DNA from 3 places in the Streptacidiphilus sp. PAMC 29251 genome. Region 2 is predicted to be linked to each of the others. Evidence: riboswitches for the same ligand, from Rfam matches in the RefSeq annotation. Region 2 holds a riboswitch; each other region holds the start of a gene.
What was found. A riboswitch is a leader RNA that binds a small molecule or an ion and turns the genes downstream of it on or off. The one in region 2 is predicted to bind cyclic di-AMP.
Positions count from the first base shown of each region.

Region 1: linked by a shared signal. The riboswitch ahead of ACXKR8_RS30905 (transglycosylase family protein) and the one ahead of ACXKR8_RS22710 (M23 family metallopeptidase) in region 2 are both predicted to bind cyclic di-AMP.
Region 3: linked by a shared signal. The riboswitch ahead of ACXKR8_RS45090 (glycoside hydrolase family 16 protein) and the one ahead of ACXKR8_RS22710 (M23 family metallopeptidase) in region 2 are both predicted to bind cyclic di-AMP.

Region 1 covers NZ_CM135725.2:6,467,320-6,471,539, reverse strand. The annotation lists gene ACXKR8_RS30915 (FtsB family cell division protein) at 1-364, opposite strand, end outside; gene eno (phosphopyruvate hydratase) at 461-1,750, opposite strand; gene ACXKR8_RS30905 (transglycosylase family protein) at 1,908-2,675, opposite strand; cyclic di-AMP (ydaO/yuaA leader) riboswitch at 2,679-2,833, opposite strand; gene ACXKR8_RS30900 (HAD family hydrolase) at 2,940-3,674, opposite strand; gene ACXKR8_RS30895 (winged helix-turn-helix domain-containing protein) at 3,691-4,220, opposite strand, start outside.
Region 2 covers NZ_CM135725.2:4,841,906-4,846,125, forward strand. The annotation lists gene ACXKR8_RS22700 (sensor histidine kinase) at 1-362, opposite strand, end outside; gene ACXKR8_RS22705 (hypothetical protein) at 359-1,123, opposite strand; gene ACXKR8_RS22710 (M23 family metallopeptidase) at 1,294-2,160, opposite strand; cyclic di-AMP (ydaO/yuaA leader) riboswitch at 2,173-2,309, opposite strand; gene ACXKR8_RS22715 (thioredoxin family protein) at 2,413-2,994, opposite strand; gene ACXKR8_RS22720 (undecaprenyl-diphosphate phosphatase) at 3,140-4,069, opposite strand.
Region 3 covers NZ_CM135725.2:9,440,170-9,444,389, forward strand. The annotation lists gene ACXKR8_RS45085 (ATP-binding protein) at 1-625, opposite strand, end outside; gene ACXKR8_RS45090 (glycoside hydrolase family 16 protein) at 666-1,922, opposite strand; cyclic di-AMP (ydaO/yuaA leader) riboswitch at 1,937-2,082, opposite strand; gene ACXKR8_RS45095 (pyridoxamine 5'-phosphate oxidase family protein) at 2,303-2,956, shown strand; gene ACXKR8_RS45100 (transglycosylase SLT domain-containing protein) at 3,218-3,805, shown strand; gene ACXKR8_RS45105 (arabinofuranosidase catalytic domain-containing protein) at 4,051-4,220, shown strand, end outside.

The DNA of each region.
Region 1 (4,220 bases), 1.6 Mb from region 2:
CGTACCAGGGCTGGCCGGCCGCGCCCGCCTGGGCCTGGGCCTGGGCCGAGGCCTGGGCCGAGGCGCTCGGGGTGGGATCGACCGCGGTGAACGGGGTCTCGCCGGGGAAACCGTAGTGCAGCCGCTCGCGGGCCTGGGCCGTCACATAGGCCGGATCCTGCCAGCGGGCCCGCTCCCGGCGCAGCTCGTCCACCTGGGCCTGGGCCTGCTCGGCGGCGGCGCGCTGCTGGGCGATCTGCGAGCGCTGGGCGATGAACTGCCGGGTCGGGTAGGCCAGCGCGGCGATCAGCGAGCAGAGCACCAGGGCGAGCACCGCGGCGCGGCCGGTGAAACGCGGCCTGCGACTGCCTGCCTTGCTGCTCACGTTCTCGCCCTCCCGTGTCCCTGTGGATGCGCCGGTGCCCCGCCGCCCACCCTAGAGGGTGATCGCGGCGGGGCACCGGTCCAGCACGACGAGTCGTCAGTCGGCGGCGGGCTGGAAGCGCGGGAACGCGCCGCGGCCGGCGTACTCGGCGGCCTCGTCGAGGATCTCCTCGATGCGCAGCAGCTGGTTGTACTTGGCGACGCGCTCGGAGCGGGCCGGGGCGCCGGTCTTGATCTGGCCGCAGTTGGTGGCGACGGCGAGGTCGGCGATGGTGACGTCCTCGGTCTCGCCGGAGCGGTGCGACATCATGCAGCGGAAGCCGCTGCGCTGGGCCAGCTCCACCGCGTCCAGGGTCTCGGTCAGCGAGCCGATCTGGTTGACCTTCACCAGCAGCGCGTTGGCCGCGCCCTCCTTGATGCCGCGGGCGAGGCGGACCGGGTTGGTGACGAACAGGTCGTCACCGACGATCTGCACCTTGTCGCCCAGCTTGGCGGTGAGGGTCTTCCAGCCGTCCCAGTCGTCCTCGAACAGCGGGTCCTCGATGGAGACCAGCGGGTACGCGGCGACCAGCTCGGCGTAGTAGTCGGTCAGCTCGGAGGCGGAGAGCGCCTTGCCCTCGAACTGGTAGGCGCCGTCCTTGTAGAACTCGGACGCGGCCACGTCCAGGGCCAGCGCGACGTCCTTGCCGGGGGTGTAGCCGGCCTTCTTGATGGCCTCGACGATGAGGTCGAGCGCCTCGCGGTTGCTGTCCAGGTTCGGGGCGAAGCCGCCCTCGTCGCCGAGACCGGTGGAGAGGCCGCGCTCCTTCAGCACACCCTTGAGGGTGTGGTAGACCTCGACGCCCCAGCGGACGGCCTCGGAGAACGAGGGCGCGCCGATCGGAGCGATCATGAACTCCTGGATGTCGACGTTGGAGTCCGCGTGCGAGCCGCCGTTGAGGATGTTCATCATCGGGACCGGCAGCACATGGGCGTTGGGGCCGCCCAGGTAGCGGAACAGCGGCAGGTCGCTGGCCTCGGAGGCGGCGTGCGCCACGGCGAGCGAGACGCCGAGGATGGCGTTGGCGCCGAGCGAGGACTTGTCCGGGGTCGCGTCCAGGTCCAGCATCGCCTGGTCGATCAGGCGCTGCTCGGTGGCGTCGTAGCCGATCAGCTCCGGGCCGATCTGCTCGATGACGGCGAGGACGGCCTTCTCGACGCCCTTGCCGCCGTAACGGGACTTGTCACCGTCACGCAGCTCAAGGGCTTCGAAGGCACCGGTCGAGGCGCCGGACGGAACGGCGGCACGCCCGGTGCTGCCGTCGTCGAGGCCGACCTCGACCTCGACCGTGGGGTTGCCTCGTGAGTCGAGGATCTCCCGGGCTACGACGACGTCGATGGACGGCACAGGCATCTCCTTGGGGGAATACTGGGGTGCTTACCCCAAGAGCCTAGCCGCAGCAGAGGGCGTGGCCACCCGGACCGCGCGGGTGTCTCACCAGCCGGAGCCCCTACCCACCAGTAGTTCACCTGGCGGGCAGGGGCCGCGGGCGGGGCAGTCGGAGTCAGCCGACGTCGAGCCGCTGGCCCGGGAAGATCAGGTCCGGGTTGCCGCCGACGGTGGAGCGGTTCTCCTGGTACAGCGCCTTCCAGCCGCCGCCGAGGTGCGCGGAGGCGGCGATGCCGGAGAGGGTGTCGCCCGGCTTGACGGTGTAGTCGCCGTGGCCGGTGCTGTGCGTCGGGGACGCCTGCTGCACCGAGGGGGCGGCGTGCTTCGGGGTGCTGGGGGTGGTCTTCACGCTGTGCGTGCTGCTGCCGGCGCCGCTGTGCTTGCCGGTGCTGGTCTGCTTGGTGGTGCTGTGCGTGGTGGTGGTCTTCTTGGCCGGGGCCTTCTTGGCGGGGGCCTTCTTGGTCGGTGTGGTGCTCACCACCGGCGCGCCGCCGCCCTGGCTCAGTCCGGCCCGGGGTCCGCAGACCGGCCAGGCGCCGGGGCCCTGCGCGGCCAGCACCTTCTCGGCGATGGTGATCTGCTGGCCCTTGCTGGCGTGGTTGGCGGTGGAGGCGTACGCGGTGCCGCCGTACCCGGCCCAGGTCGAGGCCGAGAACTGCAGCCCGCCGTAGTAGCCGTTGCCGGTGTTGATGGACCAGTCGCCCCCGCTCTCGCAACTGGCGACCTTGTCCCAGGTGGACACGGATGCGGCGGAGGCGCTGGTCGCGCCGATCAGCGGCAGCGCTATCCCGGCGGTGCCGAGACTCGCGGTGGCCACCAGACGCGCGGTGCTGCTGCTGCGGGGCTTGCGATGGCGACCGGCGACAGGGGTGGTGAAGAGCATGGCAGGGTCCCTCTCCGACGCCTGCGAGGTGAGCTGTCGGGTTCGGGCCGGTAGGTAGCCCGGACGCTTGACGCGTCTTCACCCCGAGCCGCAGCCTTGTGAACTGCGGCGACTTACCTGGGTCCCCCGCTCCTGCCCAATCAAAGAGTGTGGGTTCCGCCCCCCGGCTGGACAGGACTCGGCGTCCCGAAGGGCAGTCGCCCGCGCATGCGGGCGTGCCGGAAGGCTAGACATATGAACTGCATAACCACAAGCCCCGTCCCTTCACTGAAGTAGGGAGAAAGCTCCCAATTCACTCCAGTGGTCGATCACGCAGTCGTCCGCAACTCCCGCACCCACCAGGCGCTTCCGCCGCCGCTCGTCCCCGCCCGCGAATCCGACGAAATCCACCCCGGCGCCGGCCGCCGCCTCGACATCGGTGACCGCGTCCCCGATCAGCACCGCGTCAGCGGCGCTGCCCCGCACCGCGGCCACCGCCCGGTCCAGCAGATAGGGGCGGGGCTTCATCAGCGCCGGGTCCGCGGGGCGGCCGAAGACCCGCCCCCGCAGCAGCTCCGCCAGCGGCTCCCGGCGCCGCAGGTACGCTTCCACCGCGGCGGTCGCGTTATTGCTGACCACGGCCACCGACCGGCCCGAGCGCAGCAGCCGCAGCACCGCGTCCACGGCGTCCGGCGTCTCCGCGGCGGTGCCGACGGCCTCCTGCTCGGCCTCGGCCAGCCGGCCGTCCAACTGCCGGGTGAGCGCCTTGATCTCCGGCTCGGACAGGCCCTGGCCGCCGAGCGCCTTGGCCAGGCCGTCCAGCAGGCCGTGCGGATCCTCGGTGCCCGCCAGCTCGCCGGGGAGCCGGACGCCCTGCGCGTCGAGCTCGCGCAGCAGCTTCCGGGCCACCCCCGGCGCCGGGTGCCCGGCGAACACCGAGCAGACCGGACCGTCGAAGTCCAGCAGGACCACCTTCGCCCGCTCCACCTTCGCTGCTGCCGGGGCTCGTTGCGGTGACACGACGGATGGCTCGCTCTCAGTCTCTGGGGTCTCGGTGCAGTTGGACGCCATAGCGTTCGGCCTTTACCCACCAGGACTCGAAGAACGCCTGGACCGTGCGGACGAACTTGGAGTCGACATGGTTGGGCAGGGCGTGTCGAGTACGCCAGAAAAGCTTACTGTCCAGGCCGGCCAGGTCGTCGATCCGGTACTCCTCGCCACCGATGTCGACCGACCGCTCCGTCAGCTGGTAGAAGCCCTCCAGCACCTCGTTCCCGTTCAGCACGTACAACTTGGTCATCGGCGGAAAGGGTACGGCTCGAACCTCCACCTTCGGGTTGCCTTCGACCAACTGGAAGGTGCGCAGGTTGTCCACCGCCGCCTGCAGGCTGGCCACCTGGGTCTGCGTGATGAGCTGCAGCCGGGCCAGCGGACGGTGGTCGTCGGGATGGCCGATGACCCGCGGAAAGGTGGGCGTGGCCGAGTAGTTGGAGACCAGCAGCCGGATCCGGAACTCGCTGAGCACCGTCCGGGAGGCGCGCAGCGCCAGCATCTGCAGCTGTATCG
Region 2 (4,220 bases):
CCGGCCAGGGTCCCGGCCAGCGCCGTCGACCCGGCCGCGCAGCAGAAGTACGCCATCCCGCCGTTGCTCAGCAGCAGCACCGCCACGGCCGGCAGCGCGTCCACCGCCACCACCGGGACAGGTCGGCGCAGCACGCCCGGCCACCGGGTGAGCACGCTCAGCTCGGCCACCGTGGCCACGGCCGTGACCAGCAGCACCGCCACCACCCGCCAGCGCTGCTCGACCAGCAGCAGCCCGGCGCCGGCCGCGGTGAGCGCGAACGCCGCACGGCCCAGCAGCACGGCCCGGCACAGCGCGGCGGAGGCCACCACGGGATCGACCCCGGCGACCGCGCGCGCCGCGTCGGGCAGCTGCCGGCTCACGGCGCCAGCACCACGTCGTCGAGGAAGAAGTGGTAGGTCTGCGGGAGCTGGTCCTGGGCCACCACCAGGTCGATCCTGCGGATCGCGCGGAGGCCGAAGCCACCGAGGTCGACCACCACCTCGGACCACTGCTCCGGCCCGGACTGCGCGGTGACCCAGGTCCTGGCGTTGCGGACGGCGGGGTCGGCGGACGCCGAGATCCGCAGCACGGTCCCGTACTGCCGCCCGCCGTACAGGCGCAGCCGGAGCTTGGACCCCGGGGCGAGGGTGACTGGCGCGGCGGCGGTGAAGGTCACCGCGGCGTCCTCGTTCCTGCGGTCCACCCGGATCGACGGCTGCCCGGAGCCGGTGACCTGCTCGCCCGGCGCCACCTTGGCGCCGGTCCCGGTCAGCTGCCAGCCGGTGCCCAGCGCCGACGCGTACAGCAGGCAGGAGGGCCGCCCGGCGTTCTGCGCCAAGGCGCGCCCGGGGGTGGACGGCGCGCAGTTCAGCCGGGCCGGGGCGGTCGTCGGCACCGGCGCGGACGTCGTGGCCGCCGCGGTGGACGGCACGGGCGCGGGGACGGCGGCCGGCGCGGAAGCGGCCGGGACCGGCCGACGGGCAGCGGCCGACTTGTGCCCGGGTGCCAGCAGGGCCGGCAGCACCACCGTCAGCACGGCCGCCACCAGGGCGAGTCCCAGGTAGCCGCCGCGCCGCAGACCGGTCGGGGAGGAGGAGCCGCGCGCGCCGCGGGCGCGGGCCCGGGGCCGGGTCGCTCCCATCGCAACGGCCTCCTTCGACGAGCACCCCCGTGAACACGGCGACAATAGCCCAGATGCCCGCACCCACGGACCGGTCGGAGGCCCCGCTGCCCGGACCCTGCCCGGGCACACCGAAGGCCCCGCTGTCGGGGGGGTGTCAGCGGGACCCTCGGAATCCTTGGAGCCCTCGGTCAGAGGGCGAGACCGTGCCCGGCCAGCCAGGTCGACGGGTCGACCGGCTCGCCGCCCGCCGGACGCACCTCCAGGTGCAGGTGCGGGGCGGTGACATTGCTGCCGGTCGCGCCGACCCGGCCGATCGGCTGACCCGCCGTCACGGCGCCCGCGCCGACGCCGATCGCCGACAGGTGGCAGTACCAGAGCTCGGTGCCGTCGGCCAGGGTCTGCACGACCCGGTAGCCGTACGCCCCGGCCCAGCCGGCCGAGGTGATCCGGCCGGCGCCGACGGCCACCACCGGGGTCCCGGTGGGGGCGGCGAAGTCCTGGCCGGTGTGCAGATGCGCCCAGAACGAGTCGGCCTGGCCGAAGCCCACCCCGGGGGCGGAACCGGCGACCGGGGCCACCAGCGCGCCCACCGACCCACCGCTCGGCGCGGCCTGTACGGCGGTATCGGCAGCGGCGGCGGCCTGCGCGGCGCTCGCGGCGGCAGCGGCGGCCTCCGCGACCTCGGCGGCGGCCTGTGCGGCGGCCGCGGCCCGGGCCTGGTCCTCGGCCGCGATCTGCTGCGCCCTGGCCTGCTTGGCCGCGGCCGACTGCGCGGCCTGCCGGCGTGCGGCGTCCTCGGCGGTGGCGCGATGCTGGACCGACTGGGCCCGGATCCGCTGGGTCAGTGCCAGACCGGGGTCGGTGGCCGGCAGGGCCACGGACTCGCTCCGGTCGTGCTCCTGGGCGACCAGCAGGGTGCCGCCCCGGGCGGGTTCGTTCACCGCCGCCTGTGCGGGCACCCCGGCGAAACCGGTGGCTCCGACGGCCGCCATCGCCGCGAAGCCGAGCACGGCCGTGGACTGTGCGGGTGCCCAAGTGGGCTGGTGCGACGCCACGTTCGGCGTACTCCTTTCCTTCCCTCTCGCCGACCGGGTTAGCTGACGGGTTCGGAGAGGAAGGTCCCCTACAGCCAGGTTTCGGCTGATTCACCCCAGAAGTACGTGGTTCCCCGGTTCCCAACTGCAGGATTAGGCGATCGCATGCGACGCCGTCCGTCGAACGGCTGAACTTCGCTCTGCGTTATAGAAAGGTAATCCTAGTGACGGTTGAAACCAAGGGATTCCGGGGGGGCAGTTGGGGATGGAGCGTCAGTTCCCGGGATACAGCCAGTCCACCAGGATGTTCGCGGCCTGGTCCGGGTTGAGGGTCCTGGCGTCGGCGAAGCGGCCGGCGTCGCCGGGACGGCTCGGCGTCCCGTCCGGGCCGAGCGGCAGCAGCGCCGGGATGCCGCTGCTGCTGAGCGTCACATAGCGGCCGGCCAGGTCCATGTTGTGGTCGTAGTGCCCGACGTCGATCGTCACCAGGTGGTAGTTGCGGGCCAGGATCTGGTGCACCCCGGGGTTCTGCACCAGCGTGGACAGCGCCCGGCAGTCGTCGCACCAGGTCGAGCCGAAGTCCAGCAGCACCGGGCGCCCGTCGGCACGGGACGCGGCGAGGGCGGCGGCCACGTCGGCCGCGGCGTCGCGGGCCGGGTCGTAGCCGTCCGGGACGGCGGCCGGGGTGATCGCGGGCAGCGGCAGGAAGGGCCGGGCCAGGCCGAGCGAGTCGCTGGAGGCCGAGCCGGTCCGGTGCGCCGGGGGGAGCGCCCTGCCGCGGACCTCGACGCAGCCGCTGAGCCCCAGCAGGGCGAGCGCCACGGCCAGCGCCGCCCATCGCCGTCGACCGGTCATCGGGCCTGCCATTCCTCGCCGCCGGGTACGCCGGATATGTCGGGTACGTTCAGACGATCATTCGAGCAGAGGAACGAGCCGGAACCCGGCATACGCGCCGCTCGACCACCCGTACGAGGGACACCGGGCGAGCGAAGGGCGGTGGTCAGCTCAGGGTCAGGTACGCCAGGCTGCCGAGGCCGGCCACGGTGCAGTAGATCGCGAACGGGGTCAGCGTCCTGGTCTCGAAGTACTTGGTCAGGAAGCGCACCGCGACATAGCCGGCCACGAACGCGGCCACCCCGCCGGCCAGCACCTGCCCGCGGATGCCGTCGCCCTCGTGGCCGAGCAGCGAGGGCACCTTCAGCAGGGCCGCCGCGCCGATCACCGGGGTGGCCAGCAGGAAGGCGAAGCGGGCCGAGTCCTCGTGCCGCATGCCCTTGAAGATGCCGGTGCTGATGGTGACGCCCGAACGGCTGATGCCGGGCAGCAGGGCGAGGATCTGGGCCGCGCCGATGACCAGCGCCGAGGCCCAGCCGAGCTTGGTGATCCGGCGGTCGGACAGCACGTCGGGGTGGACGTCCTCGTCGCCGGGGAGCGGGACGGCCGGGTCGTCGCCGGCCCGGCGGCGTCCGGTGCCGCCGCGGCGCAGCCGCTCGGCCACATAGAGGACCACGCCGTTGAGGGTCAGGAAGATCGCCGCCGGGATCGGCTTGCCCAGGGACTCCCGGAACACCTTGTCCAGCGCCAGCCCGGCGATGCCGACCGGGATGGTCGCCACGATCAGCAGCCAGGCCAGCTTCTCGTCCACGGTCTCGATCCGCCGGTGCCGGACCGAGCTGACCAGCCCCGATATCACCCGGATCCAGTCCCGCCAGAAGTAGACCACCAGCGCCAGCGCGGTGGCCAGGTGCAGCCCGATCAGCACGTTCAGGTACGGGGAGTCGGCGGCGGAGACATTGAGGTCCGCCTTCCAGTGCCCGCCGAGCAGGGCCGGCACCAGGATGCTGTGGCCGAGACTGGAGACCGGGAACAGTTCGGTGACGCCCTGGAGCAGGCCGACGCTGATCGCTTCTGGATAGGTGAGGACGGACATCTGCGGCCTTCGGCAGGGGGGCGAATCGCTGGGCAGTCAGAAAGTACTACAGCGATGTAGACCCTCAATCCCCGTGCGACTCCTGTTCACCACCCTGCCGCCCAGCGTTCACCAGCAGCCCGCCCGGGCCGCCGATCCGGCCCTGATCGGG
Region 3 (4,220 bases), 4.6 Mb from region 2:
CCAGCACGTCCGGCTGGTTGGCCTCGGTCAGCACGAAGGAGGGCATCACCGCGGTAGCCCGCTGGGCGAACAGCGCGACCGCGCCGGTCCCGTCGATGCCTTCCGGCTCCACCGGCAGCGGCGGGACGACCAGCAGGTGCTCGCCGGGCACGTCCAGCGGCTGTCGGCTCGTGGCCAGCACGCTGACCTGCGGGCAGTTGCGCAGCAGCAGTCCGGCCAGCGCGGCGCAGGCGTCGACCAGGTGCTCGCAGGTGTCCAGCACCAGCAGCACGGTACGTCCGGCCAGGTGGTCGGTGAGCTGCTCCAGGGCGGTCCTGGCGGCCTGTTCGGGGAGGCCCAGCACGGCGCAGACCGTCCGGGCCAGCAGGTCGGGGTCCTTGAGGGCGGACAGCTCGGCCAGGAAGACGCCGTCGGGATAGGCCCCGCGCAGGTCGGGCAGGGCGCGCAGGGCGATCCTGGTCTTGCCGACCCCACCCGGACCGGTCAGCGTGACCAGCCGAGAAACCGCCAGCAGCCGCTGCAGCGAGGCAAGTTGATCCGCCCGGCCGACAAAGCCCGTGACCTCGGCGGGCAGATCACCGGCACGCCTCCAGGGAGCGTTCCCGCCCGGAACAGCCGTGCTCATGCTCCCAACGTACAGGCGCGGGCCGGGCGGTGACAGGGAATCAGAGTGGCATATGCCAAAAATTGGCCTCCCGGCTCAGCGGTAGACCCGGACGTAGTCGGCGGCGAAGCTGATCGGTGCCGTGCCGGAGGGGGGGGTGGTACTGCCCGGCGCTGACCGAGAGGCTGAGGTTCAGGTAGGCCGACCAGCCGGTGCCGACGCCGGTGTGGTCCGAGTAGACCTTGGTGCCGTTGACGTACCAGTCGACCGAGTCGGCGCCGTAGTAGGTGCCGATGGTCACCCAGCTGTCCGGGCTGACGGCACTGGCGTCGGTGTAGTAGTCGTGGGCGGCGTTGACGTGGTTGGACAGCTCCAGCAGGTGCGGGTTGTCCGGGTGGTACTCGAAGGAGTCGATCTCGCCGTTGCCGTCCTTCCAGGTCCACAGCGCCGGCCAGGCGCCGGTGCCGGACGGGAGCTTGACCCGGGCCTCGGCGTAGTCACCGGTCTTGACCTGGAAGCCCTGGGTCGAGCCCTCGGTGGTGAGCTGGCCGGTGGTCCAGGCCTGCTTGCCGTTCTCCAGGGTGGTCGAGGACGGGGTAGCGGTGAAGGTGGCGACACCGTCGGCCACGGTCACGGCGTTGGGGCTGAGCCAGTCGAGCTTGTTGTCGTTCGGGTTGTGGCTCCCGTACTGGAACGCGGTGCTGGTGCTGCCGACCCAGCGGCTGCCCCAGGCGATGGGTCCGCTGAACTCGTCGGACCAGGCCAGCGACTTCCCCGGCACGGGCGCGGCCCCGGTCACGGGCGCGGTGGGGGTGGGTGTCGGGGTCGGCGTGGGGGTCGGCGTCGGGGTCGGCGCGGGTGTGGCCGGCGTGGTGGTCGGGGCGGCGGCGGACACGGCGGCGGACACCGTCAGCGTCCGGGAGGGGAGGTTGTGCCAGGCGCCCGAGGCGTCCTGCCAGAAACCGAACTCGGTGTAGCTGCCGGCCGACAGCGTGCGGCTGCCGGTGGTGATCGAGACGCCGCCGGGGCAGATCCGGACGTTGGACGCGGAGCCGGGGAAGTCCAGGTTGGCACCGGCCGCGTCCCGGACGCCCACGCCCAGGGTCCTGGCCGTGAAGCAGGAGCCGGAGTGGACGGTGAGGGCCGCGCGGGCGGGGGCGCCGGCGGTCATGGTGGCGGGGGTGAGCCGGTCCTGGGTGACGCCGGAGGCCGCGGGGGCCGCGGCGGCCGTGTTGGCCGTTCCCGCGAGCGGGATGGCGGCCAGGGCGGCCGCGCCGGCTATCGCGCCGAAGCGCGCAGGGGTGATCGACAGGGGCATGGCAGGGCCTCGTGACGCCTACGAGGTGAGCTGTCGGGTTCGGGCCTGAGGAAGCCCGGCCGCCTGGGGAGCGGCTTCACCCCGAGCCGGTACCCACCTGCCCGTGCGGGCGTGGGTACGGCAACTGACCTGGTTCCCCCGCTCCTGTCCGAGTTCGGTGCTCGGGTTCCCGCCGGCGAGCGGACAGGACTCGGCGTCCCGGCGACGGGGTCCGCCCACGGCGGAACCTGCAGGCTAGGCAGGCGAACGTGGATTCGACAATGCAATGTGCGTCTACTCACACCCGCCTCCAAAAGGGCTTGAGCGAGCCTCGAAACGGTGGTCATAATGTTCTAACGCAAAGATATTTATGCACTAGTTCAATAGAGAGCAGGGAATCTGTGGCCACCGCCGCCTACCAGCCGACCGAACGCACCGTCCCCACCCGCAGTCGGGAGCGTGCCTCCTACGACCGTGAGCTGGTTCACTCGATCCTGGACGAGGGCTATGTCTGCCACCTCGGCTTCGTCCGGGACGGCGCCCCGGTCGTGCTCCCCACGCTCTACGGCCGGATCGGCGAACGGCTGTACCTCCACGGCTCCACCGGATCCCGTCCGCTGCGCGGAGCCGCCGACCCCGGCCTCGCGGTCTGCCTGACCGTGACCCATGTGGACGGCCTGGTCCTGGCCCGCTCCGCCTTCCACCACTCGCTCAACTACCGCTCGGTCGTCGTCCACGGCACCGCGCACCAGGTGGTGGACCCGGCCGAGCGCGCCGAGGCCCTGGACGCCCTGGTGGAGCAGGTGGTCGCGGGACGGTCGCAGGACTCCCGCCGCGCCGACGCCAAGGAACTGGCCGCGACCGCGGTGATCCGGCTGGACCTGGACGAGGTCTCCGCCAAGGTCCGCACCGGCGGCCCCGTGGACGACGCCGAGGACCTCGCCCTTCCGTACTGGAGCGGTGTGGTCCCGGTCACTCGCGGCCACGGCACACCGGTCCCGGCCGAGGACCTCGCACCGGGCACCCCGCTGCCGCCGTACCTCGGCGCGGGCTGAGTCGGGGGTGCGGCGCTGGGCCCGGGGCGTGGCGCGGAGGGCAGGAGGCCCCGGTTCGGTGGGCGCGGGGATGGGGGCACAAGGTCCCTAGGGCGGCGACGTTGATCGTGTGAGGGTGGATGTACGGGCGAAAAGTTCACGCCCGTGGCGACCGGCCTGAGTCCACGGCCGGTGAGCCCCTCGACTGTTGCCTGCGGGAGATACCCGGCGAGCGGTCGTGGCCGTTGACGACGTGTTCGTCGTAGATCCCTCAGGAGAGTCATGCAGCAGCTCAAGTCCCGCACGCCCGCAGGTCTGACCGCCTACCTGGTGATCGCCTCGACCGTGGTGCTGGGCACGGCGGTGGGCGCCCCCAGCGCCCAGGCCCACGCGGCACCGGCGCGAATAACCGGCTCGGCGGCGGCCAAGGCGGCTGAGGCCAAGGCAGCTGGGTCGACCAAGGCGGCTGGGGTCAAGGCGGCCAAGGCCGCAGCGCCCGCCAAGACCGCTGCCGGCCGCGCACCGGCGCAGAAGAGCTATCCGAACAACCTGGAGGGCTGGATCTCCGAGGCCCGCGCCGTCCTGGCCGCGCACGGGGACCATGTCCCCAACGCCCATGCCATCAAGGCCCGTGCGATGACCGAGTCCAGCGGCAACCCCCGCGCCGAGAACCACTGGGACGGCAACCAGGCCCTGTACGGGGGTACTTACGGTCTGATCCAGACCATCAAGCCGACCTTCGCCGAGTGGTCGCTGCCCGGGCACAAGGACATCCTGGACCCGGTCGACTCGATCATCGCCGGCGTCCGCTACGCCAATGACCGCTACGGCTCCTTCGACAGCGTCGCCTACGGCAAGCAGGGCTACTGACCTGTTACAACGATGGACTTCCACGGCCGTAGCGTCGGCTGTCGGAAACCCCTGGCTCCGGCCCATCTGAGCTGATCCATCATCAGATGCGCAGTCCTCTTCATCATCCCAGGTGGGATGGCTGGTGCGAAAACTTCCGCCGCAGCGCGCCGACGGGATCGCGCGGAGAGTCTTGACGCACCCGGTGCCGAGTGCCTCAATGTCCGTTACAACGTTGGACTCCCTCCCCACCCAGGAGCACCCCCATGCGTAGAAGCGGATCCACAGGCGACCGGTTACGACGTGGCCCATGGCGAAGGGCTCTCCTCGCGGCCGGTGCGGCGCTGGCGCTCGTCCTCGGCGTACTGGTCGCCCTCCCCGGGGTGTCGCAGGCCGCGGGTACGCTGCCGTGCGACATCTACGGCGCCGCCGGCAC